Regions from separate parts of the Orrella daihaiensis genome, predicted to be linked through region 3. Evidence: predicted binding sites of a transcription regulator. Region 3 holds the regulator's gene; each other region holds the start of a gene.

Region 1 (7,954 bases), 1.3 Mb from region 3:
CTCGTTGTGAAAGCGGTCATCGACGGTACTGCTGACATTGGCATCGTTGCTGGTAAGCCAGCAAATGCTGAATTGCAATATTTACCTTATCGGCGTGATCGCCTCGCGTTAGTTACTCCAGCTAGTCATCCGCTGGCTGATCGTGACTCTGTTTCATTTAACGAAACCCTCGACTTCGAATACGTTGGTTTGTCTGAGTGGAGCGCCATACACGCATTCCTTATTCAAGCGGCAGATAATTTGGGGTACCCGTTTCGCTTCCGGGTAGAGGTTGGTAGTTTCGATGCTGTTTGCCGCATGATCGAGGCTGGCGTAGGGATTGGTGTGGTGCCCCAAAAAGCGGCGCTGCGCTACAGCAACACCATGAAAATCCGTGTTATTGAGCTAACCGATGCTTGGGCAGAGCGCAAATTGCATGTTTGTGTACGTGACCTCGATGCATTGCCATCATTCGCGCGCGAGCTAGTACAGATGCTGCAAGATGACGTGCCTACCGACGAACGCGAAGAAAATGGTCGCTAATACCCAATTGTCTGAGTTGGTGCTGGCCTCTGCCAACACCGGGAAACTGCGTGAATTTGATCGGTTGCTGCTTCCGATTGGCGTAAAAGTCCGCAGTCAATCGGAATTTGCAGTATCGCCTGCAGACGAACCGTTTGACACTTTTGTGGAAAACGCGCTGGCCAAGGCACGTCACGCTAGTGCACAAACCGGTCTGCCGGCGCTTGCCGACGATTCCGGGATATGCGTACCGGTTCTGGGTGGAGCGCCTGGCGTCAGATCGGCCCGATACGCGCAGCCTCAGCCAGGTGTCGATCAAGATCTGCTCAATAACGCCAAATTAGTGCAGGCTCTGGCTAGTTTCGATGATCGTCGCGCCTATTATGTCGCCGTATTGGTGTTCGTGACTCGTCGTGATGATCCTCTGCCCATCATTGCGCAAGGCTTATGGATGGGTGAGGTTAGGGCGGACCCTCGTGGTGATCATGGCTTTGGCTACGACCCGCATTTCTGGTTGCCTGATCTAGGCGTATCAGCAGCCGAGCTCGATCCCGCTGAAAAAAATCGCGTCAGCCATCGTGGACAGGCGATGCATTCGCTCATTGAGCAAATGAGCCAGCGAGGGTTGGTTTCGGGCTGCACTCATTGAGAGTGTAATTTTGGATAAACGCGTCATACCGATCTTTGATGAGACGCCAGGTAAACCATCAGGCGCGCCAACGTTGGGTCAGGGGCTGTCGAGTTTGCCGCCACTTGCACTTTACATCCATGTTCCATGGTGTGTGCGTAAATGTCCCTACTGCGACTTCAACTCACACCAAGCGCCTGAGTCCCTACCCGAATCGGATTACTTGTCTAGCTTGACAGCGGATCTAGAACAGGCACTACCGCTAATTTGGGGCAGACAAATTCACTCGGTATTTATTGGTGGCGGCACACCAAGTTTGCTCTGCGAAGCAACGATTGACCAGATGCTCGGCATGATTCGGGCGCGCTTGAGTTTGTGGCCAGATGCCGAGATCACGCTTGAAGCCAACCCGGGTACGGTTGAAGCCAATCGGTTCAAAAGCTACGCCGCCAGTGGAGTTAACCGGATATCGCTAGGTATTCAATCATTTGATGACGAGCATCTCGCACGTTTGGGGCGCATTCATGATTCTCAGCAAGCGATGTTCGCGATTGATTTGGCGCAGAACGCGGTCGCACGAGTGAATCTTGATTTGATGTATGGACTCGTGGAACAAACGCTTACTCAGTGCAAGCGCGATCTTGAACTCGCTGTTTCATTTCAGACAGAGCACTTAAGCTTATATCAGCTAACGCTTGAGCCGCAGACTGTGTTTGCCAAATATCCACCGACACTTCCCGATGAGCAGACCATTGAGCAAATGGAGGGGCTAATTGAGGAATTGGTCGAAAGTGCAGGTTGGCAGCGATACGAAGTATCGGCCTATGCGCGCCACAACGCTCGCTGCCGACACAACATGAATTATTGGACTTTCGGGGATTATCTTGGGATAGGGCCAGGCGCCCACAGTAAGATTTCGTTTCCCGACCGGATTGTCCGTCAAGCAAGGACTCGCAATCCAATTCAATGGATGCAGTCAACGCTTGCGTTTACTGGCGAGCATATTGCACAAAATCGTGAACTCACCGAGGATGATTTGCCGTTTGAGTTTTTTCTGAATGCACTGCGGTTACGCGACGGCATCAATTTGGATCTGTTTACCGAACATACGGGTCTGTCGAGTTCTGTAATTACGCCGCTGCTTCAAAAAGCGAAGCAAAAAAAACTGTTGACCGTCTCCAACCGAATCGTCAGGCCGACTGATCTTGGCTGGCGGCACCTTAATGAGCTGCAGAGTATCTTCTTGCGCTAGCTTTTTGCACTGAAATAGTGCATCATAGTGGTGCATAATGCCCTAGTTTAGGGCATCTATAGCTTTCTTGCAGCTTCCCGGACGTACATTTGCCGATCGTGGACGCATCAGAAACTTGGCATGAATGTTGCTTTTGTGCTTGCAACACCCTTAACGGCGGTGACCTTACTCTCAAACCTACCATTGATTCGGAGCCATTATGAGCACGACGCAAGACGTACTAAAAATGATCGCAGACAACGATGTCAAGTTCGTTGACTTTCGTTTCACTGACACCATCGGTAAAGAGCAGCACGTATCAGTGCCTGCAAAGCTAGTCGACGCTGACAAGCTTGAGTCGGGTCAAGCGTTTGATGGCTCATCAATCGCTGGCTGGAAAGGTATTGAAGCATCCGACATGTTGCTCATGCCCGATTGCGATACGGCTCATATGGACCCATTTCGCGAAGAGTCCACCCTAATCCTGACGTGCGATGTGCTCGAGCCATCCGACATGAAAGGGTACGATCGTGACCCTCGTTCCTTGGCAAAGCGAGCTGAAGCTTATTTGAAATCAACCGGACTTGGCGACACGGCTTACTTTGGTCCGGAACCCGAATTTTTTGTATTCGACGGCGTAACCTGGAATGACGATATGTCAGGTTGCTTTGTGAAGATCAAATCTGACGAAGGCTTCTGGACTCGGGCAGCCGATACCGAAGGCGGCAACCTGGCTCACCGTCCAAAAGTCAAGGGTGGTTACTTCCCAGTGCCGCCGGTCGATTCGTTCCAGGATATGCGTTCTGAAATGTGCCTGTTGCTTGAAGAGCAGGGCGTTCCGGTTGAAGTGCACCACCATGAAGTCGCGGGTGCTGGTCAATCAGAAATTGGCACTCTGTTCAATACGCTGGTGCGTCGTGCCGACTGGAACCAGATTCTGAAATACACCGTGCAAAATGTGGCGCACGCCTACGGTAAGACCGCAACCTTCATGCCAAAGCCAGTTGTTGGCGATAACGGATCGGGTATGCACGTGCATCAATCGATCTGGAAAGATGGTCAAAACCTGTTTTCAGGTAACGGCTATGCTGGTTTGTCCGAGTTTGCCCTCTATTACATCGGTGGGATCATCAAGCATGCGCGGGCGCTAAATGCAATCACCAACCCTGGCACCAACTCATACAAGCGCCTGGTGCCTCACTTTGAAGCGCCGGTCAAGTTGGCGTACTCCGCCCGTAATCGCTCGGCTTCGATTCGTATTCCCTATGTAGGCAACCCCAAGGCTCGCCGTATCGAGGCACGTTTCCCCGATCCACTTGCCAACCCCTATCTGGCTTTCTCTGCATTGATGATGGCCGGCTTGGACGGTGTGCAAAACAAGATTCATCCAGGTGATCCAGCTGATAAGAACTTGTATGACTTGGCTCCGGAAGAGGATGCAAAGATCCCCACCGTATGTCATTCACTCGATCAGGCCTTGGAGGCTCTGGACAAAGATCGCGAGTTCCTGACCCGCGGTGGTGTCTTTAGCAACGAAATGATTGATGCCTACATCGAGCTCAAAATGGGTGAAGTCACTCGCATGCGTGTGACCACACACCCGGTTGAGTTCGATATGTATTACAGCCTGTAATCATGTGTAACTAGGTGGTCGGGCCAGACCCGGCCCGACAACCATGACACCGATCGAACCCTATGATCTGTTAGCGACCACCGTTCTATTGCTTGACCGCGATGGTGTGGTGGTTCGCGCCAACGCAGCCGCTGAGGATCTTTTCAGTCGGTCCAAACGGCAGATCGAAGGGCAGATGGCAATTGCCCTGTTTGAAGAAGATGCGGCCTTGGCACAATCGGTACTCCATGCCTGTGAGGGCACGCTTGAGAGTTGCCGACAAGTGGCAACCGTTGCGCGACATAGTACGCAGCGTGAAGTGTCAGTGACGACGATCAGCCTGATGGGGCAGCCATGGTCGGCTTTAATGGAGCTAGCAGATCTTGAAAGCCGGTCTGTCGTTGACCGTACTCAGCGGTTGGCCGAAGAAATTCAGGTGCAGCATGAGCTTTTGCGGAATCTGGCCCACGAAGTCAAAAATCCGCTCGGTGGTTTGCGCGGTGCGGCCCAGTTGCTTGAGGCCGAATTGCCCGACCAGCGACTCACCGAATACACCCAGGTCATTATCTCTGAGGCAGACAGACTGCAAGCGCTGGTTGACCGATTAGCCGCACCACAAGCAAGTCCCATGCAGATTCATGAAATCAACATTCATGAAGTTTGCGAGCGCGTGTGTGCTTTGGTTCGCGCCGAATTTCCGGATGTCGATTTGGTACGTGACTATGACGCATCTATGCCCGAAATTAAGGCGGACAGCGCCCGATTGGTGCAAGCACTCCTAAATGTTGTGCGCAATGCGGCTCAGATTCTCACACAATCAGATCGAGATGGACCAACGGTTGTGGTGCGCACCCGAATCGCGCGTCAAGTGATGTTGCATAGACGGCAGCATCGCATGGTTGCTGAAATTGCAGTGATCGACAATGGCCCCGGGGTGCCTGCTGCCATACAGGACAAAGTGTTTCACCCATTGGTAACCGCACGTGAGGGTGGTACCGGGTTGGGGTTAAGTCTGGCACAAGATCTGCTACAGCAACATGGCGGCCTGATTGAAATGGAATCCAAGCCAGGCCACACAGAGTTTCGATTATTGATTCCGATGGAGTTGTCATGAAGCCAGTCTGGATAGTCGATGACGATCAAGCCATCCGGTGGGTGTTAGAAAAAGCTTTGATGAGAGCCAATATCGACACCATCAGTTTTGCTTGTGCTCAAGAAGTTGAGCAAGCGTTGCAAAAAGATACGCCTGCTGCATTGATCACCGATATTCGTATGCCTGGCAAGGACGGATTGAAGCTGCTTGGCGAAATCAAGTCAGAGCACCCAAAGCTTCCCGTGATCGTAATGACTGCCTATGGAGATCTTGATAGCACCGTTTCTGCGTTTCAGGGTGGCGCATTTGATTTTTTAGCCAAACCATTTGACGTTAACGAAGCGGTTGCATTAATCGAGCGGGCCATCCAAGAAAACACCGAGGGCTCAGCGGGCAACGGTGAGGATAAAGCTGGTAATGGTAAGAGCAGTGGTCGTGCGATGCTGACGCAATCACTGTCGCCCGCAATGCAAGAGGTGTTTCGAGCCATCGGCAAACTTGCTCAATCGAACGTAACGGTTTTGATTACCGGCGAGTCGGGAAGCGGTAAAGAGCTTGTTGCGCGTGCCTTGCATGACCACGGCATGCGATCACACGCGCCCTTTGTGGCGCTTAACACCGCTGCCATTCCACGCGATTTACTTGAAGCAGAACTGTTTGGCCATGAACGTGGCGCCTTCACTGGTGCGAGTGCCAATCGCCGAGGTCGGTTTGAAGAGGCTTCCGGAGGAACGCTGTTTCTTGACGAGATCGGCGATATGCCGCTTGAGCTGCAAACGCGATTGCTGAGAGTTTTATCAGATGGCACTTTTTATCGTGTCGGAGGCTCACAGCCAGTCAAGGTCGATGTGCGCATTGTGGCGGCCACCCATCAGCCGCTAGAGGAAAGGGTTCGCGAAGGCAAGTTTCGTGAGGATCTGTTTCATCGACTGAACGTCATTCGGTTACGCTTGCCGCCGCTGCGTGAGCGCAAAGAAGATGTGCCAGCGCTCGCAAAGCATTTCCTGAGCGCAAGTGCCAAAGCGCTTGGTGTGCCTGTCAAACGTTTGTCTGAAGCTGCTATGCAGCAGCTACAGCAGTTTGATTTTCCCGGCAATGTGCGTCAACTCGAGAACTTTTGTCATTGGCTAACGGTCATGGCGCCCGGTCAAACAGTCAATGTGACAGATCTGCCGCCAGAGGTGTCCTCAGGTGTGCCCCTAGCAGTCGATCATCCTGAGGCTGAAGCAGGCGCCCCGATCGTTTCACCTAAGTCGGTTCCCATGAACAAAAGTTGGACAGAGCTGCTCTCGCAGGAGGCTTCTGAGCGCCTAGCGAGTGCCCAACCCGACGTTTGGGGCACATTGACCGAAGAGTTTGAGCGGGCCGTCATCGATGCCGCCTTGCGCGCTTGTCGTGGCAGGCGAGTTGAAGCTGCTTCGCGGCTTGGCATGGGACGTAATACGATCACGCGGAAATTGCGCGAACTCGGGATGGATCCCCCTGGACTCTGAGCCAACTGAGTCTTGTCGTTGGCAAAACGCTAGGGCCTCCCAATCCTCTAGATTGCGATAGTTGACCGGAACCTTGGTCAACCGCATCGACCCTTTGATCGCTAGCGTTAGCGTCTAGCATCGTGCGTGTAAATTTTGAGCGCTCGAAAATACATCGCGGACGCATTTCACGCAAAATCACTAAACTTTCTCTGTGGGTTTATTGGAGGCCGGGCGTTCAGACAGGCGGCTGGCACCAGTATCCAACCTTGCATAAGCTGAAAACCAGGGTGGTTTTTATAACCCTGATTTATTCAAGCTGAGTAAACGATTAGAATTTAACTATCGCGCGATCTGTCGTGTGTCTCAAACTCAAAAGGAGAACAGCGTTGAGCAAGGAAATTATTCACACAGATAAAGCACCAGCGGCAGTCGGCCCTTATTCGCAGGCAGTCGCTACTAGCGCCTCAAAGCTGGTGTTTCTGTCCGGGCAGATTGGATTTGTTCCAGCCACTGGAGAGCTTGTCACTTCTTCTTTTGAGGAGCAGGTCAAACAGGCATTTCAGAACATGCAGGCAGTGGTTGAGGCATCCGGTGGCAGTTTAAACAGTATTGTAAAGTTAACCTTGTATCTTACTGATTTAAATAATTTTTCTGTAGTCAATGAAATCATGGCTACCATGATCCCACAGCCGTTTCCAGCGAGATCAACCGTCGGTGTGGCCAGCTTGCCCAAGGGGGCCTCATTTGAGGTCGAAGCCATCGTCGCCCTCTAAACGTCGCAGTGCGACAACACTACTAGAGCGGCTTGGACTATCGACGCCGCTCGATTTTGTCTTGCATTTCCCGATTCGGTATGAAGATCAAACGAGTCTTCAGACCATATCAGTCGCCACCCCAGGGCGACACCTTCAGATTGAGGGCGAAGTTGTATCGTCCGAGGTGATCTATCGCCCCAGAAAATACTTGACTGCCCAATTTAGAGACAACACGGGCACCATACAGCTGCGATGGCTCAATTTTTATCCTAGCCAGATTCAACAAATGCAGGCCGGAAAGCGATGGCGAGTGCGGGGTGAGATTCGGGCGGGGTATCAGGGGCTTGAAATGGTGCACCCCAAAGTGTCAAGCCCGTCCCAGCCACTGCCCACATCGCTGACCCCGGTTTACCCATCCACTGAAGGTCTAGCACAAAGAGCGATCCGCCAGCATATTGAAACGGCTCTTCAAACTGTCGACCTCAGTGACACGCTACCGCCGGCGGTCGTGCAGGCCTATGGTTTGCTAAGCTTTGAGCAAGCGGTCGATATTTTGCATCGACCCAAACCGGGTGATGACCTTGTCTGCCTTGAGGACCGGACGCATCCGGCCTGGTTACGCGTGAAGTTTGATGAGTTACTAGCGCAACAATTGAGTT
Region 2 (7,954 bases), 450 kb from region 3:
TCCGCCCGATTCGCGCCTTCTCGGATAATTACATCTGGATGATCGACGATGGCAAGCATGCAGTGGTCGTTGATCCGGGTGATGCCATGCCAGTATTCGATGCCCTCGAGTCCGAGAACCTGTCGCTTGCCGCTATTTTACTGACCCATCATCACCATGACCATGTGGGCGGGGTTCTTGAGCTTTTACAAGACCACAAGGCAACCGTCTACGGTCCTGGCATGGAAAACCTGCCCGCCTGTGACGTGGCATTGTCTGAAGGCGATATGGTCACCATCGGGGCGCCCACGATCACACTTCAGGTACTCGATGTACCGGGCCACACAGCCGGCCATATTGCATACACTGGTCAAGTGGGTGGTGAGCCTGTCCTGTTTTGCGGAGACACATTGTTTGTAGGCGGCTGTGGTCGACTATTTGAAGGTACCCCCGAACAGATGCTGCAATCGCTGGACAAATTTGCCGCTTTACCGGAGAACACCAAAGTCTACTGTGCGCATGAGTACACGCTATCGAACCTGCGCTGGGCTCGTACCGTTGAGCCTGACAACTCTGAGTTAGCGAAGTTCGAAGCAAAGTGCATGCAAATGCGCACGCAGGATCAACCGACCGTGCCTTCTTCGATCGCCATCGAGAAAAACTGCAACCCGTTTATGCGGGCGCGTCAGCCCTCTGTCACCCAAGCCGCAAACCAGTGGGCCAATAAAACCCTCGCCCATCCCGTCGAGGTATTCGCCGCATTGCGCGCCTGGAAAAACGATTTCAAATAGCCTGATGACCGATATCCGTTCAAGTTTTCTGCGTAGTTTTTTTGTTTTTGTGCTGGTGACCCTCACTGGCTGCGCCAATCTGCATGAGCAAGGCTCGGGCGCAGAAGTCACCACCCGAACTGTCGATCTCACACGTCCCCCAATTGATGTCTGGGAGCGCATCCGCCGTGGTTTTGCAATTCCTAACTTAAATACCGAGTTGTCTGAGCAGTGGACCGAATACTACGCCAAGCACCCCCAAGCCATGCAACGCATGGCTGACCGATCAGGTCGATACATGTATTACATCGTTGATGAGATCAACCGCCGTGGCTTGCCGACCGAGCTTGCTCTTTTACCCTTTGTCGAAAGCGCGTACGATCCAAACGCCTACTCACGAGCGCGCGCCTCAGGCCTGTGGCAGTTCATTCCGAGCACTGGCACTGCATTCAAACTTGAACAAACCTGGTGGCGTGACCAACGGCGTGACCCAATTGCGTCGACCAACGCAGCCCTAGACTACCTCGAGTATTTATACGAATATCAAGGCGACTGGTACCTGGCATTTGCCTCTTATAACTGGGGCGAAGGCTCGGTGCGCCGCGCGCTGGCCAAAAACGAGCGTGCCGGCAAGCCACTGGACTACCGGCATCTGAAGATGCCCAAAGAAACAGCCAACTATGTGCCCAAGCTTCAGGCCATCAAAAACATCATCGCTGACCCTGAGCGCTATGGCGTGATTTTGCCAATCATCGACAATGAACCTTACTTTGTGACCGTCAAGAAAGACCGTGACATCGATCTCGAAGTGGCTGCCAAACTCGCTGAAATGCCAATTGACGAATTCGCCGCGCTTAATCCGGCCTTTAATCAAGGCGTCATCATCGCTGACTTGAACCCGGAAATCATCCTTCCCCGAGAAAAACTGCCCGTTTACCTGGCCAATCTTGCGTCCTACCAAGGCGACCTGACTAGCTGGAAAAAGTACCCTGCCAAACAAGGTGAAAAAATCCAGGACATCGCTAAGACTTTCAACGTTTCGGTGGAGTCACTCAGGCGAGCAAACGACCTGAACCGCAACACCCGCTCGCTGTCTACTGACACCATACTCATCATCCCCGGACCGACGGCAAATGTGACCGTCGCCACAGCTGAAGTCGCCAAACGCTTATCTACCAAGACCTACCGGGTCAGAAGCGGTGACACCCTATCGGGCATCGCACGCAAACATGGCACCCGGGTGAGCGTGTTGCGCGAGCTAAATGGCTTGAAAGGGTCTAAACTTCGAGTCGGACAACGATTGAAAGTGCCGGGCTAAGCCGGTGCAGTATTGATTCAATACCATTAACTTAGAACGACATAGGAACGACAATGGGCTTTTTAGCTGGCAAACGAATCCTGATTACAGGCGTGATTTCTGACCGCTCGATCGCGTATGGCATTGCTAAGTGCTGTCATGAACAAGGCGCTGAACTGGCATTCACCTACGTGGGTGATCGCTTTAAGGATCGCGTGACCGGTTACGCCAACGAATTCGGTAGCTCAATCGTTCTGCCGTGTGATGTCGCCGAAGACACCCAAATCGAAGCGGTCTTTGCTGACTTAAAAACAGAATGGGATGGTTTGGACAGCATCGTGCACTCGATTGGTTTTGCGCCTCGCGAGGCAATCTCGGGAGAATTTTTAGACGGCCTGTCACGCGAGGCTTTCCGGATTGCCCACGACATTTCAGCCTACAGCTTCCCAGCGCTAGTCAAAGCCGGACTGCCCATGATGCAAGGCCGAGAAGGCTCAGTGCTCACGCTTACCTATTTAGGCGCCGAGCGGGCCGTGCCGCATTACAACACCATGGGGTTGGCTAAGGCATCTCTCGAGGCCAGCGTGCGTTACCTGGCCAGCAACCTCGGTCCCCTCGGCATCCGTGCCAACGGCATTTCAGCTGGCCCTATCAAAACACTGGCGGCCAGTGGTATTAAAGACTTCGGTGGGATCCTGCGCTATGTAGAAAACAACGCCCCACTACGACGCAATGTCACCATTGAAAACGTTGGCAATGCTGCTGCGTTCCTGATGTCTGATCTGGCTGCCGGCATCACTGGCGAGATCTTGCACGTCGACTCGGGCTTCTCGACTGTAGTGCCTGCTTACGGCTAATCCGTACCATCTACGATTCCCAAGGCCGCCCGAATCTGGGTGGCCTTTATATTTTCTAGTCGCACCCGTTTGTCGCGGCTGGTTTGGCCACTGACTAGCTCGATCTGATTGCGTTTAAGCCCAAGCGTGTCCACGAGCCACTTCAAGAGCGCCTCATTGGCCTTGCCATCAACTGGCGGGGCATGGACGGCAACTTTGAGTTGATCACTCAAGACCCCCAACACGCAGCTGCGCTTGGCACCTGGTTGGATACGCAGGCGCAAGATGCAATGATCGTGACGAGAGTCGAGCCAAGGCATAGCGATCCTGGATGAACAAATGCGGCATGGAAAATATATTTAGGACCAGCTTACCGCAGGTTTAGTCGCGGCTCGAGATCGCTTGCACGGCAGGCCAAAAAAAGAGTTAAATTTCAGATGACGAAACCGTAACTGCATCTTAGTTGTGATATTGGTGGCACAAAATTTGCTTGGTACTTTGCCTGGTACTTTGCTTGGTACTTTTGTTGTTGCCTTTTGATTTTATTGAATGCCTAGCGAATCTTTGCCTGGCAAATTTAAACCTCGAATTCGGAGTCAATCAATGAGCCTATTTTCTCGTAGCCGTCGCGTGGCGCTCGCCGCAGGCGCAAGCCTTTTGGTGCTGTCTGGTATCAGTCCGAGCGTCTTGGCGCAAGACAAACTCAAAGTCGCGGCGATTTACACGGTACCGTTCGAACAGCAATGGGTGAGCCGCATCCACAAAGCGTTACAGGCTGCCGAGGCCCGTGGCGAGATTGTTTATGTCGCCAGTGAGAACGTCTCCAACGCCGACTACGAGCGCGTCATGCGTGAGTACGCCACGCAGGGTAATCAGTTGATTGTTGGTGAATCATTTGCGGTGGAAGCCGCTGCTCGCAAAGTCGCCAAAGACTTTCCAAACGTTGCCTTCCTGATGGGTTCTTCGGGCAAACCACAAGCACCAAACTTCAGTGTGTTTGACAACTACATCCAAGAGCCTGCCTACATGACTGGCATGATCGCCGGCGGGCTCACCAAATCCAACAAGATTGGCCTGGTTGGCGGTTTCCCGATTCCGGAGGTCAATCGGCTCATGAACGCATTCATGGCTGGTGCCAAAGAAGTGAACCCCAACGTCGAGTTCATGGTGACGTTTATTAACAGCTGGTTTGACCCACCCAAGGCCAAAGAGGCTGCATTTGCCATGGTCGATCGTGGCGCTGATATCCTTTATGCCGAGCGCTTTGGGGTCAGCGATGCCGCCAAGGAGCGTGGCATTCTGGCCATTGGTAACGTGATTAACACCCAGGATCAGTATCCAGAGACCGTGGTGGCATCAGCGTTATGGAATATGGAACCCACCATTGATCAGGCGCTCAAGGCCGTGAAGTCCGGACAGTTTAAAGCTGAGGACTACGGCAAGTTCTCGATGATGAAATACGGTGGTTCGGAAATGGCGCCCTATGGCACCTTTGAGAACAAAATCCCTGCCGAGCTTAAAGCCAAAGTGGCTGACCGCGAGAAAGCCATCCTGGCTGAGACCTTCGTGGTCGAGATCGACGACAATCAACCCAAGCCCACTGCGCGTTAATGCGCGCAAGCGCTGACACACCAGTCGTCCTAAGCCTGCAAGGCATCATCAAGCGGTTCGGTACGCTGACGGCCAACGACGACATTTCGCTTGAGCTCGCCCAAGGAGAAATCCTTGGGCTGCTTGGCGAGAATGGTGCCGGCAAATCGACCCTGATGTCGATTCTGTTTGGGCATTACACCGCGGATCTCGGGCAAATCAAGGTGCATGGCGAGCCGCTGGCGGCAGGAGACCCAGCAGCAGCCTTGGCTGCTGGCATCGGCATGGTGCACCAGCACTTTGCACTGGCAGACAATTTGACGGTGCTAGACAACATCGTCCTGGGCACCGAATCGCTTTGGCGCTTAAGCAGCCAACGCTCAGCGGCCAGAACCAAAGCACGAGCTGTAGCAGAACGATTTGGACTATCGATCGACACCGAACGCAAGGTTGGCGAGCTCACGGTCGGTGAGCGCCAAAGAGTAGAAATCATCAAGGCACTCTATCGCGGTGCACGCATCCTGATTCTGGACGAACCGACCTCGGTGCTCACACCCCAGGAAAGCGAACACTTGTTTGAGGCACTTCAGCACTGGGTGCGCGAAGGACTGTCGATCATCTTTATTAGCCACAAGCTCGGTGAAGTTTTACGAATCTGTGACCGAGCCGCGGTGCTACGCCATGGCAAACTGGTGGCTAACCAGTCAACCGAGGGCGTGACTCAGGGACAACTAGCCCAGTGGATGGTGGGCCATGAATTGGCCGCGCCAGTTCGTCGCCCGGGCAAACGCCAAAGCGAAACACCGGTGTGTGAAGTCCGGTTTGACCCCGCTGTCGATCAACACCCCGAGTCCCATGACCGTCTTCATCACGTCAACCTATCCCTGTATCCGGGCGAAATTGTGGCCATTGCTGGTGTATCAGGCAACGGCCAGACTGCACTTTGTGATCTGATGTTCAAACAATTTTCCCATGCTGCTCGCATTCCCGAGGATAGACAGTCTGTCGGGCTGATCGGTGACCTGCCAGTTTGGGAGAATATCGCTGCCGAACGTTTGAAGACGACCGCCTTTAGTCGCATGGGCTGGGTGAAACAAGACGCCGCCCATGCCTACGCACAAGATGTCATTGCTGGATTTGATGTGCGTGGCGCCAGCCTGCAAACACCGGCTCGCAATTTGTCAGGCGGCAATATGCAAAAGTTAATCCTTGGCCGAGCGTTAAAAGCCCCTGCACAAACACAATCCACTGGCCCCGCTTTGATCGTTGCCCAACAACCAACCTGGGGCTTGGACATTGGCGCCGTAGCGTTTGTTCACGATCAGCTGATCGCCGCTCGCGACGCTGGCGCAGCGGTCTTGCTGGTGTCAGATGATCTCGATGAAGTGATGACCCTTGGCGATCGTATTGCAGTCATGCACGCAGGCGTGCTGACCGAAGCGCGCCCGACGTCGGACTGGAGCCGCGAATCGATTGGTCTTGCGATGGCAGGTATTGCGGAGCTGCATCCATGAGGCTTGAGCGTCGAACGCAAACAAACTGGGCTGTGTGGGTCGCTGCAATGGTCGGTGCAGCGCTAGCGGTTTTAGTGGTCAGCACCTTACTGGTGCTCTGGGCGGGCGCTCCGATCGCACAAACCTACAGCTTGCTACTTAAAGGCGCATTTGGATCGGTATTCGCCTGGTCCGAAACACTGACCCGAGCAGTACCGTTGATCTTTACAGGACTGGCTGCTGCAGTGGCATTTCGCGCACGACTCTTTAACATTGGCGCCGAAGGACAACTCTACGCCGGCGCCATTGCAGCAGTCGCCGTGGGTGGCCTTCATGGTGGCACTGGATTTGAGATTGCGCCTGCGTTGCTATTTCTACTGATGTTGCTGGCCGCAGCACTAGCCGGTGCACTGGTACTTTTAGGACCAGCACTTTTAAAAACTCGGCTCGGTGTCGATGAAGTGGTGACTACGCTGTTGTTGAACTTCATCGTGCTTTTGGGTGTATCCGCCCTGCTCGATGGTCCAATGAAGGACCCACTGTCGATGGGCTGGCCACAAAGTGTGGTGTTGGTCGGGGATCTGGAGCTTGGCAAACTGATTGCTCAGACCCGTTTGCATACGGGCTTGATTTATGCGGTCGCTTGCGCGTTGGCTGTCTGGCTTATTATGAAATACACCACGCTTGGGTTTGATATCCGGGCTACTGGTGCAAACGCCCGAGCAGCCTCGTTTGTCGGCGTCAAAACCACTCAAACCATGGTGTTGGTAGCTCTCTTGTCTGGCGCCCTCGCGGGCCTTGGCGGCGCTATTGAAGTGGCCGGACGTACAAGCTACGTCACGCTAGATATGTCACCAGGCTATGGCTATGCCGGTATTGTGATTGCCATGCTGGCTGGCTTGAATCCGATCGGTGTCGTGGCGGCCAGCATACTGGTAGCAGGCGTCTTGGTGGGCGCTGACAGCATGAGCCGTGCAGTGGGTGTGCCTACCTATCTATCAGATGTGATGGTGGCCACGGCATTGATTGCAGTGCTGATGGCCAGTGCGTTTACACAATATCGTCTGAGGTGGCGTTGATGATGGCCGAGCTGATAGATATTGTTGGACAAAGCAGCTTTTGGGTGGCTGTGTTAAGACTAGCCACACCATTATTATTTGGCGTCTTGGGCGTTTTGTTGTGTGAGCGTGCCGGTGTCTTGAATCTGGGTATCGAGGGCATTATGGTCGTTGGCGCTTTCACGGGCTGGCTAGCAGTCTACATGGGGGCATCGCTTTGGACCGGTGTGCTGGTGGCAGCGGGCGTGGGTGCATTGTTTGGTTTACTACATGCCTTCTTGACCGTGGTGATGGCGCTATCACAGCACGTCTCCGGGATAGGTATCACCATGCTCGCGACCGCACTGAGCTACTACGGCTACCGGATGACGTTTGCCGATGTATCAACACCACCAACGGTTCAAACGTTTAGTGAAATGACCGAGCTGGCCATTCCGATCCTGAGCCAACAAACGCCGCTGACCCTGCTGGCTTTGTTACTAGTGCCCGCGCTAGCCTGGCTGCTGTATCGCACGCCATTTGGTCTGGCGATTCGCATGGTCGGCGAGAACCCACACGCGGCCGAAGGCCAAGGTGTATCAGTGACGCTTACAAGAACCCTGGCTATCATGGCAGGCTCCGCCTTGATGGGTATTGCTGGTGCGTTTCTGACACTGGCTGCATTTAATGCGTTTTTCTTTAACATGATTAATGGCCGTGGCTGGATCTGTGTCGCGCTCGTGGTGTTCGCCTCCTGGCGGCCGGGCAAAGCGCTCATCGGTGCACTTTTATTTGCATTTTTTGATGCGCTGCAGATTCGGCTGCAGACCACGCCCGGGGCTGATGTGATCCCCTACCAGCTCTACTTGATGCTGCCATACGTCTTGTCGATTGTGGCGCTCATCATCGTCGCCAGAAAAGCATCCTATCCACAAGCGCTGATGAAGCCCTA
Region 3 (7,954 bases):
AGGTGGTGAACTTTGAGTTGCCCAATGTGCCAGAGGATTATGTTCACCGTATCGGACGCACGGGTCGGGCGGGTGCGGCTGGTTGCGCCCTATCGCTAGTCGATCAAGACGAAGTCAAATATCTCAAAGCCATTGAGCGACTGACCAAACAGACAATTGAACAAAAGCCTGCACCAACGGGTTGGGTTCGTCGTGCAGAGCCAGAATTACCCCGCCCACCTAGGCCCGTCTCGAACCGGCCTCGCAACGCTCAGTCCGACAGGTCGCGCGCGCGCTCGGCAAGTCAAACACCTGGTGCCAGTGCTGGGCGGGGCCGCAGACGAGCAGCAAACTCACCGGCGCGCGCCAGTGTGAGCCGTTAAACTACCACGCTTTAGCGGGCGGCAAACAGGGTTTGCCGCTTTTGCTGACGCTGATTTTTGATCGCTACCGATGTCAATCCATTCCACTAAACAAGAAGTCGCCAGGCGACGCACATTTGCCATCATCTCTCACCCAGACGCTGGTAAGACAACGCTTACTGAAAAAATCCTGTTGTTTGCCGGCGCGATTCAGATTGCAGGAAGCGTGAAGGCGCGTAAAGCATCACGTCATGCCGCATCGGACTGGATGGAAATCGAAAAGCAGCGTGGTATTTCGGTTGCGTCATCGGTGATGCAAATGGAGTATCAGGATTGTGTCATTAACTTGTTGGATACACCTGGTCACCAAGATTTTTCTGAAGACACCTATCGCGTCTTGACCGCCGTTGATGCAGCTTTAATGGTGATTGATGCGGCCAACGGTGTTGAGCCGCAAACGATTCGCTTGCTAGAGGTATGCCGCGCACGCAATACACCAATCATCACTTTTATCAACAAGCTTGACCGGGAGGTCAAACCACCGCTTGATTTGATTCAAGAGGTTGAGTCACATTTGCGTATGGATGTGGTGCCGTTTTCTTGGCCGATTGGAATGGGTAAGCAATTCGCAGGTGTATTTGATGTGCAGCTTGATCGCATGCGATTGTTTCAATCGGGACGCGACCGTCGTCCCGAGCAGGAAGACCAGACGATTGAGGGGCTGAATAATCCAGAGTTAGAACAAAAGTTTGGCCAGGCTTTTTTGCAGGCTCGCGAGGAAATTGAGCTTTTGCAGGCGGCCTCGCCGGCTTTTGATCATGAGGCGTTCTTGGCAGGTCGCCAGACGCCAGTATTTTTTGGGTCTGCGATCAATAATTTCGGGGTTCAAGAAGTGCTCGAGGCTTTGGTCAAGTATGCGCCAGCGCCAGGGCCGCGACAGGCGTTAGAGCGCACAGTCAACCCCGATGAGGGTAAATTCACTGGCGTCGTGTTCAAAGTGCAAGCCAATATGGATCCGGCCCATCGTGATCGGGTTGCGTTTGTGCGGGTCAGTTCTGGTCAATTTAACCGAGGCATGCGCCTGAAAGTCAGCCGCAATCAGAAGGAGATCCGCCCAAACAATGTGGTGTCATTTCTGTCGCAGCGGCGCGAGTTGGTCGAAGAGGCGTTCGCGGGTGATGTGATTGGAATTCCCAACCATGGGATATTGCATCTCGGAGACGTGTTGACCGAAGGCGAGGTCCTTCACTTTACGGGCCTGCCATTTTTTGCGCCTGAATTATTTCAGGCCGTGGAGGTTAAAGATCCATTACGCACCAAACAGTTACGTACTGGTTTGACCCAACTAGGCGAGGAAGGTGCAATCCAGGTCTTTCGGCCAGTTGCCGCAGGTGCTACCTTGTTACTTGGCGCGGTTGGCCAGTTGCAGTTTGAGGTCGTTATCCATCGCTTAAAGACCGAATATGGTGTAGAAGCCCGGTTAATGCCGGCGCGCTTTACCTTGGCGCGTTGGGTCACTGCTGATGACCCTAAGGTATTGGCCAAGTTTTTAGATGCCAACGCGGCCCAGATTGCCTATGATGTCGTAGAGGCGCCGGCTTACCTCGCGGGATCACCGGCCCAGTTACGGGTAGTTCAGGACCGCTATCCCGATGTACAGTTTCACACGATGCGAGAGCACGGTGGCAAGGTGTTTCAGTAGTTTGGGCCTACACAGGGATTTTCTTTAAAACTTATGTCTTGGCGTGTGTTGTTTGTCTTGGTGGTGTTGATGCTCGGCGCTTCGGCCGCTGCAGGCATTGGTGTTGGCAACTGGCTCGTTGATCAGGCCCCAACCATTTCGGCCGATGCACGCACCAATACAACCCGACCGCCGGAGATTGTGCGTGATGCCGCTGGCAGGCCTTTGGCTGCCATCCCGCCGCAACCGTTGCTAGACGGGTCACTTGGTCAGCCAATGGAAAAAATCCAGCCTATGTGGGAAGTGCAGGCGGTGTCTCTATTTGAGAGCAATCTTGACCCGATGGTGGTGCTTGGTCGTGGCGACCAGTCTTACACAGTGTCTGACATGCTATCTGGGGCTGGTGCTGGTTTGGGACAAGGCGAGGCAGACGTGGCAATGGTCGATTTAACGGCTGCGGCCGCGCCAGCGCCGTCTGCGCAAGAGCCTGTGCAAGTAGCCCAGGCGCCGGCGGTCACGCGTTCCTGGGATGAGCAACTCGCCGATGCTATCGACGCTTGTGACAACGTAGGATTTTTTTCTCGGCCAGGCTGCATCGAACGTGCCAGAAAAAAGTTTTGTGATCCCAACCGTGCCTGGGGACGCCATCCGTTGTGTCCATCTACCAATAATTTGGTCAACTAAGACTACTTAGCGACGGGCAAGTGCCTGCGATTTCCTCAGAGAGGCGCTGGGAATCCGCATCAGTTCACGGTACTTAGCCACCGTTCTGCGGGCGACCTGAATCCCTTCTTTATCAAGCAAGGTTGCAAGTTGGCCATCAGACAGGGGTTTATTGGCGTCCTCCTGCTCTATCAGATGGCGAATCTTGGTCTGTACGGCCATCGAAGAGGTGGTCTCACCATTACCACTGCTCAGCCCCGTGGCAAAAAATCGCTTTAATTCAACGGTCCCAAAAGGAGTGAGCATGTACTTCTGGTTAGTCGCACGTGAAATCGTCGACTCATGTAACCCGAGTTCCGCGGCTACCTCGCGAAGAGTTAACGGCTTCAGCGCACCCCAACCCGCATCAAAAAAGGCTTGTTGATGTGTCACGATAAAATCCGACACTCGCAGAATCGTCTCAAATCGTTGATTGATATTACGGATCAACCAGCGTGCCTCCTGCAGCTGTCCTTGCAAAGCAGAGTGCTCACCCGAGCGTGCTGAGCCGAGCGCTTCTGCATAGACCGCGTTGATGTTCAGCTTGGGAAGCGCAGATTCATTCAGTACAGGGCGATAGCCGCTAGCGGTTTTGCGCACAATGACGTCTGGGATGGCGTAATCAGCAGCGGGTTTGGACCATGGGCTACCCGGGCGCGGATTTAAGCGAAGGATGCATGCGTGAGCTTGCTGAAGCGTTGGTGTATCGCAACCAAGGAGCTCTTGTAGTTTGGTTAGGTTGCCACTTGCCAAGGTAGCGAGGTGGTCTTTACAAATTAAACGGGCGATCCTCAGAATGCTCTCATCACGTAAGCCGGGTAGACAGTCGTAGTCCGGTTGCTCGAGCTGCAAGCACAGACACTCAGACAAATCGCGAGCGCCTACACCGCTCGGTTCAAACGACTGTAAGAGTCGTAGTGCTGCATGTAACTCGTCTAACTCAACACCGGTGGCCGGATCTAGCATCTCTAAGATAGTCGCTAGAGACGACTCCAGAAATCCGTCATCGTTTAGGTCATCGATCAATAGACTCACCAGCGCGCAATCACGTGCGCTTACTCGGGTGGTGCCAAGCTGGCTCAGTAGATGTTCGCGTAATGTCAGGCTTGCCCCGGTTTCGGGTCTCTCAGCATAGTCATCGTCACGGCTGCGCCGGGTGCTGCTGTAGAGCTCAGCTTGCTTGTCAGGCTCCGGTGCGGATTCAACCTCCTGCACCACAGCTAGCACTTCGGCAGTATCCTCACCAGCCTGAGCCTCGAGCATCGGGTTCTCGTCAAGCGCCCGCTCAATTTCAGCCTGTAAGTCAAGGCTAGATAGCTGCAGCAGCCTGATCGACTGTTGCAAGGCAGGCGTCAACGTAAGATGTTGACCTAAACGGATGTCTAAAGATTGCCTAACCATGCTTACAATGTCGCCTATGCGTACGGATGAATCTACCTTGACCACTAAAACTGATATCGGGCAGCTAAGCTCGTTGCTTCGTCGCCTTTGCCTACCACGCTGGATCTGGCGCAGCGTTGTGCTAGTGCTGGCAGCCTTGGCCTGGCTCTGGGTTGCCAAGCAGATTCTGATCGGAGGATCACTGGTCAGTTACGAGGGGCTACAGTCCTTAGGGACACAGGTCGTCACTTTTCTGACTCGAATCAACCCATATTTATGGTGGGCAGTCACCATCATACTCACATTGATTGTACTGTCGCTGGCTCGTAGCTGGCTAAAGTCTAGTGTCAAGGCCGGTCGAGAGGTGTCTGTCTCGGTGGCCGATGTGCAAAAGCTCGCTCAAGGCATGAGTCCTGAGGGTGTAGATGTTTTACTGTGGGTATGGGACAAGGAAGCGGGTCCAGTCACCATTGGTGACTTGATCGCTGCTCGTGAACAACTCAGGCGTGGCCGCGTACGCAAACTGGCAACTGCCAGAGCCCAGCATCAGGTTCTCCTGTCGGCACGCGACGGTCAGACGCCAGGCAGTGCATCGCCTGACGCTTGACCCACGAGTACTGATAGCACAGAGACGGTGACTGATTTGTGGTGAATTAGCTGCAAGTTTGCTCGATCCGAAGGTGTTTTGTTATTCGGATGGATGTCCTTTAGTCGCTAACCCCTTGCCAAATATCGTATTTTGTGTTTATCTACGACTTATGAACTCAATTACCAACCGTTTTGATGCAGCCAAGGGAACGCTCGTTCCCGGTCGTTTTGCGTCATTTGAAGGTTGCGTCTCTGGTGCCGGCTCATCGGCCCTACTTCCCCTACTACTACCGATCGGTTGCCGGGCCTAGTGCCCCGTGGCAGTCCGGCAGCCCTTGGCCACATTTGCGACAGACGGTGAATCGTCTGGTCGTCTATCCAGTTAATTTCGAACAAAAGAGATGATTGCCTGCAAAGCAGGTCAAAAGAGGTACAAAATGCTTGCAAACCCAGCCACCAAGTACATTCCTTTCAAGCCATTTGAGCGCGACTTTTCTGAGCGCACATGGCCAAGCAAACGAATAACCCACCCCCCAATCTGGATGAGCACCGATTTGCGCGATGGCAATCAGTCGCTTATTGAGCCCATGAGCGTTGAGCGCAAGTTGGAGTTTTTTGACATGCTGATTCGCATCGGTCTTAAAGAGATCGAGGTCGGGTTTCCGTCAGCCTCTCAAACAGACTTTGATTTTGTGCGCAAACTCGTTGATGAGAAGCGCATCCCTGAGGACGTGACTATCATTGCCTTGACGCAGGCGCGCCCCGAGTTGATTGAGCGCACGGTCGAGGCAGCTGCGGGTGCCAAGAAAGCCATGATCCACTTGTATAACGCTTGCGCGCCGGCGTTTCGCAAGATCGTGTTCAACATGAGCAAAGAAGAGGTCATGCAAGTGGCTGTCGACGGCACCAAGACGGTGATGGCGTGCATGGCCAAGCATCCAGAGACAGATTGGTACTACGAGTATTCCCCTGAGGTTTTTAGCACCACCGAGCCGGAATTCGCGCTCCAGGTGTGCAATGCGGTGACTGAGGCTTGGAACCCGAGCCCACAAAAAAAGATTGTGTTTAACTTGCCCGCCACGATTGAGGCCACCACGCCCAATATGTACGCGGATCAGATCGAGTTTATGCACACACGACTCAATCGCCGCGACAGCATCGTATTAAGCCTGCACCCACACAATGATCGTGGCACCGCTGTGGCTGCTGCTGAGCTCGGACTGATGGCGGGTGCTGATCGTATTGAGGGGTGTTTGTTTGGTAATGGCGAGCGAACCGGCAATGTGGACTTGGTGACTTTGGCGTTAAATCTCTATACCCAAGGGATTCATCCTGGGCTTGATTTCTCAGATATCGATGAGGTTCGCCGCACAGTGGAGCATTGCAACCAGTTGCCCGTTCACCCACGCCATCCCTATGTGGGTGATCTGGTGTTTACGGCGTTTTCTGGGTCGCACCAAGATGCCATCAAAAAAGGCTTCGCCGTGCAAAAGCCGGATGCCGTTTGGGAAGTGCCCTACCTGCCCATTGACCCCGCCGATTTGGGCCGTAGTTATGACGCCGTGATCCGGGTCAACAGCCAGTCAGGTAAAGGCGGGGTGTCATATTTGCTTGAGCAAGAGCAAGGGTTGGCGCTGCCGCGTCGATTGCAGATTGAGTTCAGTCGGGCCATCCAGCGAGTGACCGATGAAACCGGGCGCGAGGTCAGTGCGCGTGATGTGTATGGAATTTTTGAGCGCGAGTATCTCTCGTTGCACTCACCGTTCAAACTCATCAAGCACCGGATTACGGGTGATCCTGATGCAGGTGAAGGCAAGCAGTTTTCTATTGAAGTTGAGCTTGAAATCAATGGTGAGCGCCAAGTGTTAACAGGAGAAGGCGACGGTGCCATCTCGGCATTTGTAAATAGCCTTGGTGTGCCACTGCGGGTGGTTGATTATCACGAGCACGCCATTGGCGCCGGTACCGAAACCAAGGCGGCCTGCTACGTTGAGGCCCGAATTGCCGATGCGCCGACAGGCTTTGGCGTGGGTGTTGATCGCGACATAGTGACCGCGTCTTTCCGGGCCGTATTAAGCGGTTTGAATCGTTACGTGGCGCAGTATGGCACTAGCCAATTGTCAGGCGCACTCGATAAAACAGCCGCTTAGTAAAGTAACTTACACCCGGTCCTGCAGGCGAGCCAGTTCGATGTCATCGAAACCGGCTTGCCGCCTGGCTTGCAAATTAAATGGACCGCGCAGGCGGGGCGCGTTGTAGGTCATGGCAAGACTGTCATAGGTCTCGACAGGATCTAGTCCGCGTTGTTCACATACAAACCGATACCAATAGTTGCCGATGGCAACGTGGCCGATCTCATCGCGCAAAATGATATCGAGCGTAGCGGCGCTGTCATGATCACCCGCTTGAGCGAGTTTGCTACGGATCGCTGGTGATGCATCCAAGCCCCTGGCCTCTAGGGTGCGAGGTACAAGCGCTAACCTAGCCAACAGGTCACTAGACGTTTTAGTGGCCATTTCCCACAAGCCGTTGTGAGCTGGAAAGTCGCCGTATTCATGGCCTAAAGACTCAAGCCGTGTTTGTAACAGACCAAAGTGATAGGCCTCCTCACGCGCTACTTTGAGCCAGTCACGATAGAAGGGCTCAGGCATGTCGGCAAACCGCCAGACAATATCCAAGGCCAGATTGATAGCATTGAATTCAATATGCGCTAATGCGTGCAGTAGCACGGCTCTGCCATGCTCAGTGCTTACGCTGCGGTGTTTAAGCTCACTCGGTGCCACTAAAACGGGTTTGTTCGGACGCCCTGGCGCAGCCGGTAACGGGTCCGGTTCATCAAGAGCAACAGATAAGTTAACCGGCACGTCGTCGGTTAAGTGGCGGGCCATTTCGCACTTGGTCGCGACGTCATTACACAAAAGCGCTTGTTGGGCGAGTTCGCGGGCTTCGATGGTTCGGCTGTTAGTCATCATTTAAGTTTAGCGCGCGCAGCACACACAGGCGCTAGAATGGCAGACAAATCCCTGCTTAAATCTATTGAACAGATGACTGATTCTCAAGCGACTGGCGCGCAGACAAACAACACAAGAATCCCGCTCTCGGTTTTGCTGCCAGGGTTGGCCGGCTTGATCCCGTTCGTGTTGTTGTCCTTATCTGAGGTGTTGGGCTTGGGCTTGCCGCCAGTCATCTCATTGCTGGCGTTTAATACTTATGGTGCGGTTATTTTGAGCTTTGTGGGGGCGATCTGGTGGGGCTTGGCTGC

What was found. The regulator sigma-54, encoded in region 3, starts transcription at its own class of promoters, with help from an activator protein. The targets are predictions, from matches to a motif close to TGGCANGNAANCTGCTTT.
Region 1: the regulator sigma-54 is predicted to act here: its motif matches at 2,498-2,515, upstream of glnA (type I glutamate--ammonia ligase).
Region 2: the regulator sigma-54 is predicted to act here: its motif matches at 3,358-3,375, upstream of DHf2319_RS03220 (BMP family protein).

What each region holds. Positions count from the first base shown of each region.
Region 1 covers NZ_CP063982.1:1,573,085-1,581,038, forward strand. Annotated here, with positions in the region: gene DHf2319_RS07180 (LysR family transcriptional regulator) at 1-522, shown strand, start outside; gene rdgB (RdgB/HAM1 family non-canonical purine NTP pyrophosphatase) at 512-1,150, shown strand; gene hemW (radical SAM family heme chaperone HemW) at 1,161-2,381, shown strand; gene glnA (type I glutamate--ammonia ligase) at 2,581-3,993, shown strand; gene glnL (nitrogen regulation protein NR(II)) at 4,037-5,086, shown strand; gene ntrC (nitrogen regulation protein NR(I)) at 5,083-6,558, shown strand; gene DHf2319_RS07210 (Rid family detoxifying hydrolase) at 6,927-7,313, shown strand; gene recG (ATP-dependent DNA helicase RecG) at 7,285-7,954, shown strand, end outside.
Region 2 covers NZ_CP063982.1:669,947-677,900, reverse strand. Annotated here, with positions in the region: gene gloB (hydroxyacylglutathione hydrolase) at 1-770, shown strand, start outside; gene DHf2319_RS03235 (transglycosylase SLT domain-containing protein) at 775-2,067, shown strand; gene fabI (enoyl-ACP reductase FabI) at 2,121-2,903, shown strand; gene DHf2319_RS03225 (DUF167 domain-containing protein) at 2,900-3,202, opposite strand; gene DHf2319_RS03220 (BMP family protein) at 3,486-4,493, shown strand; gene DHf2319_RS03215 (ABC transporter ATP-binding protein) at 4,493-5,986, shown strand; gene DHf2319_RS03210 (ABC transporter permease) at 5,983-7,044, shown strand; gene DHf2319_RS03205 (ABC transporter permease) at 7,047-7,954, shown strand, end outside.
Region 3 covers NZ_CP063982.1:224,177-232,130, forward strand. Annotated here, with positions in the region: gene DHf2319_RS01025 (DEAD/DEAH box helicase) at 1-362, shown strand, start outside; gene DHf2319_RS01030 (peptide chain release factor 3) at 433-2,043, shown strand; gene DHf2319_RS01035 (hypothetical protein) at 2,077-2,706, shown strand; gene rpoN (RNA polymerase factor sigma-54) at 2,713-4,125, opposite strand; gene DHf2319_RS01045 (hypothetical protein) at 4,163-4,711, shown strand; gene leuA (2-isopropylmalate synthase) at 5,130-6,842, shown strand; gene DHf2319_RS01055 (ferritin-like domain-containing protein) at 6,852-7,664, opposite strand; gene DHf2319_RS01060 (DUF3429 domain-containing protein) at 7,701-7,954, shown strand, end outside.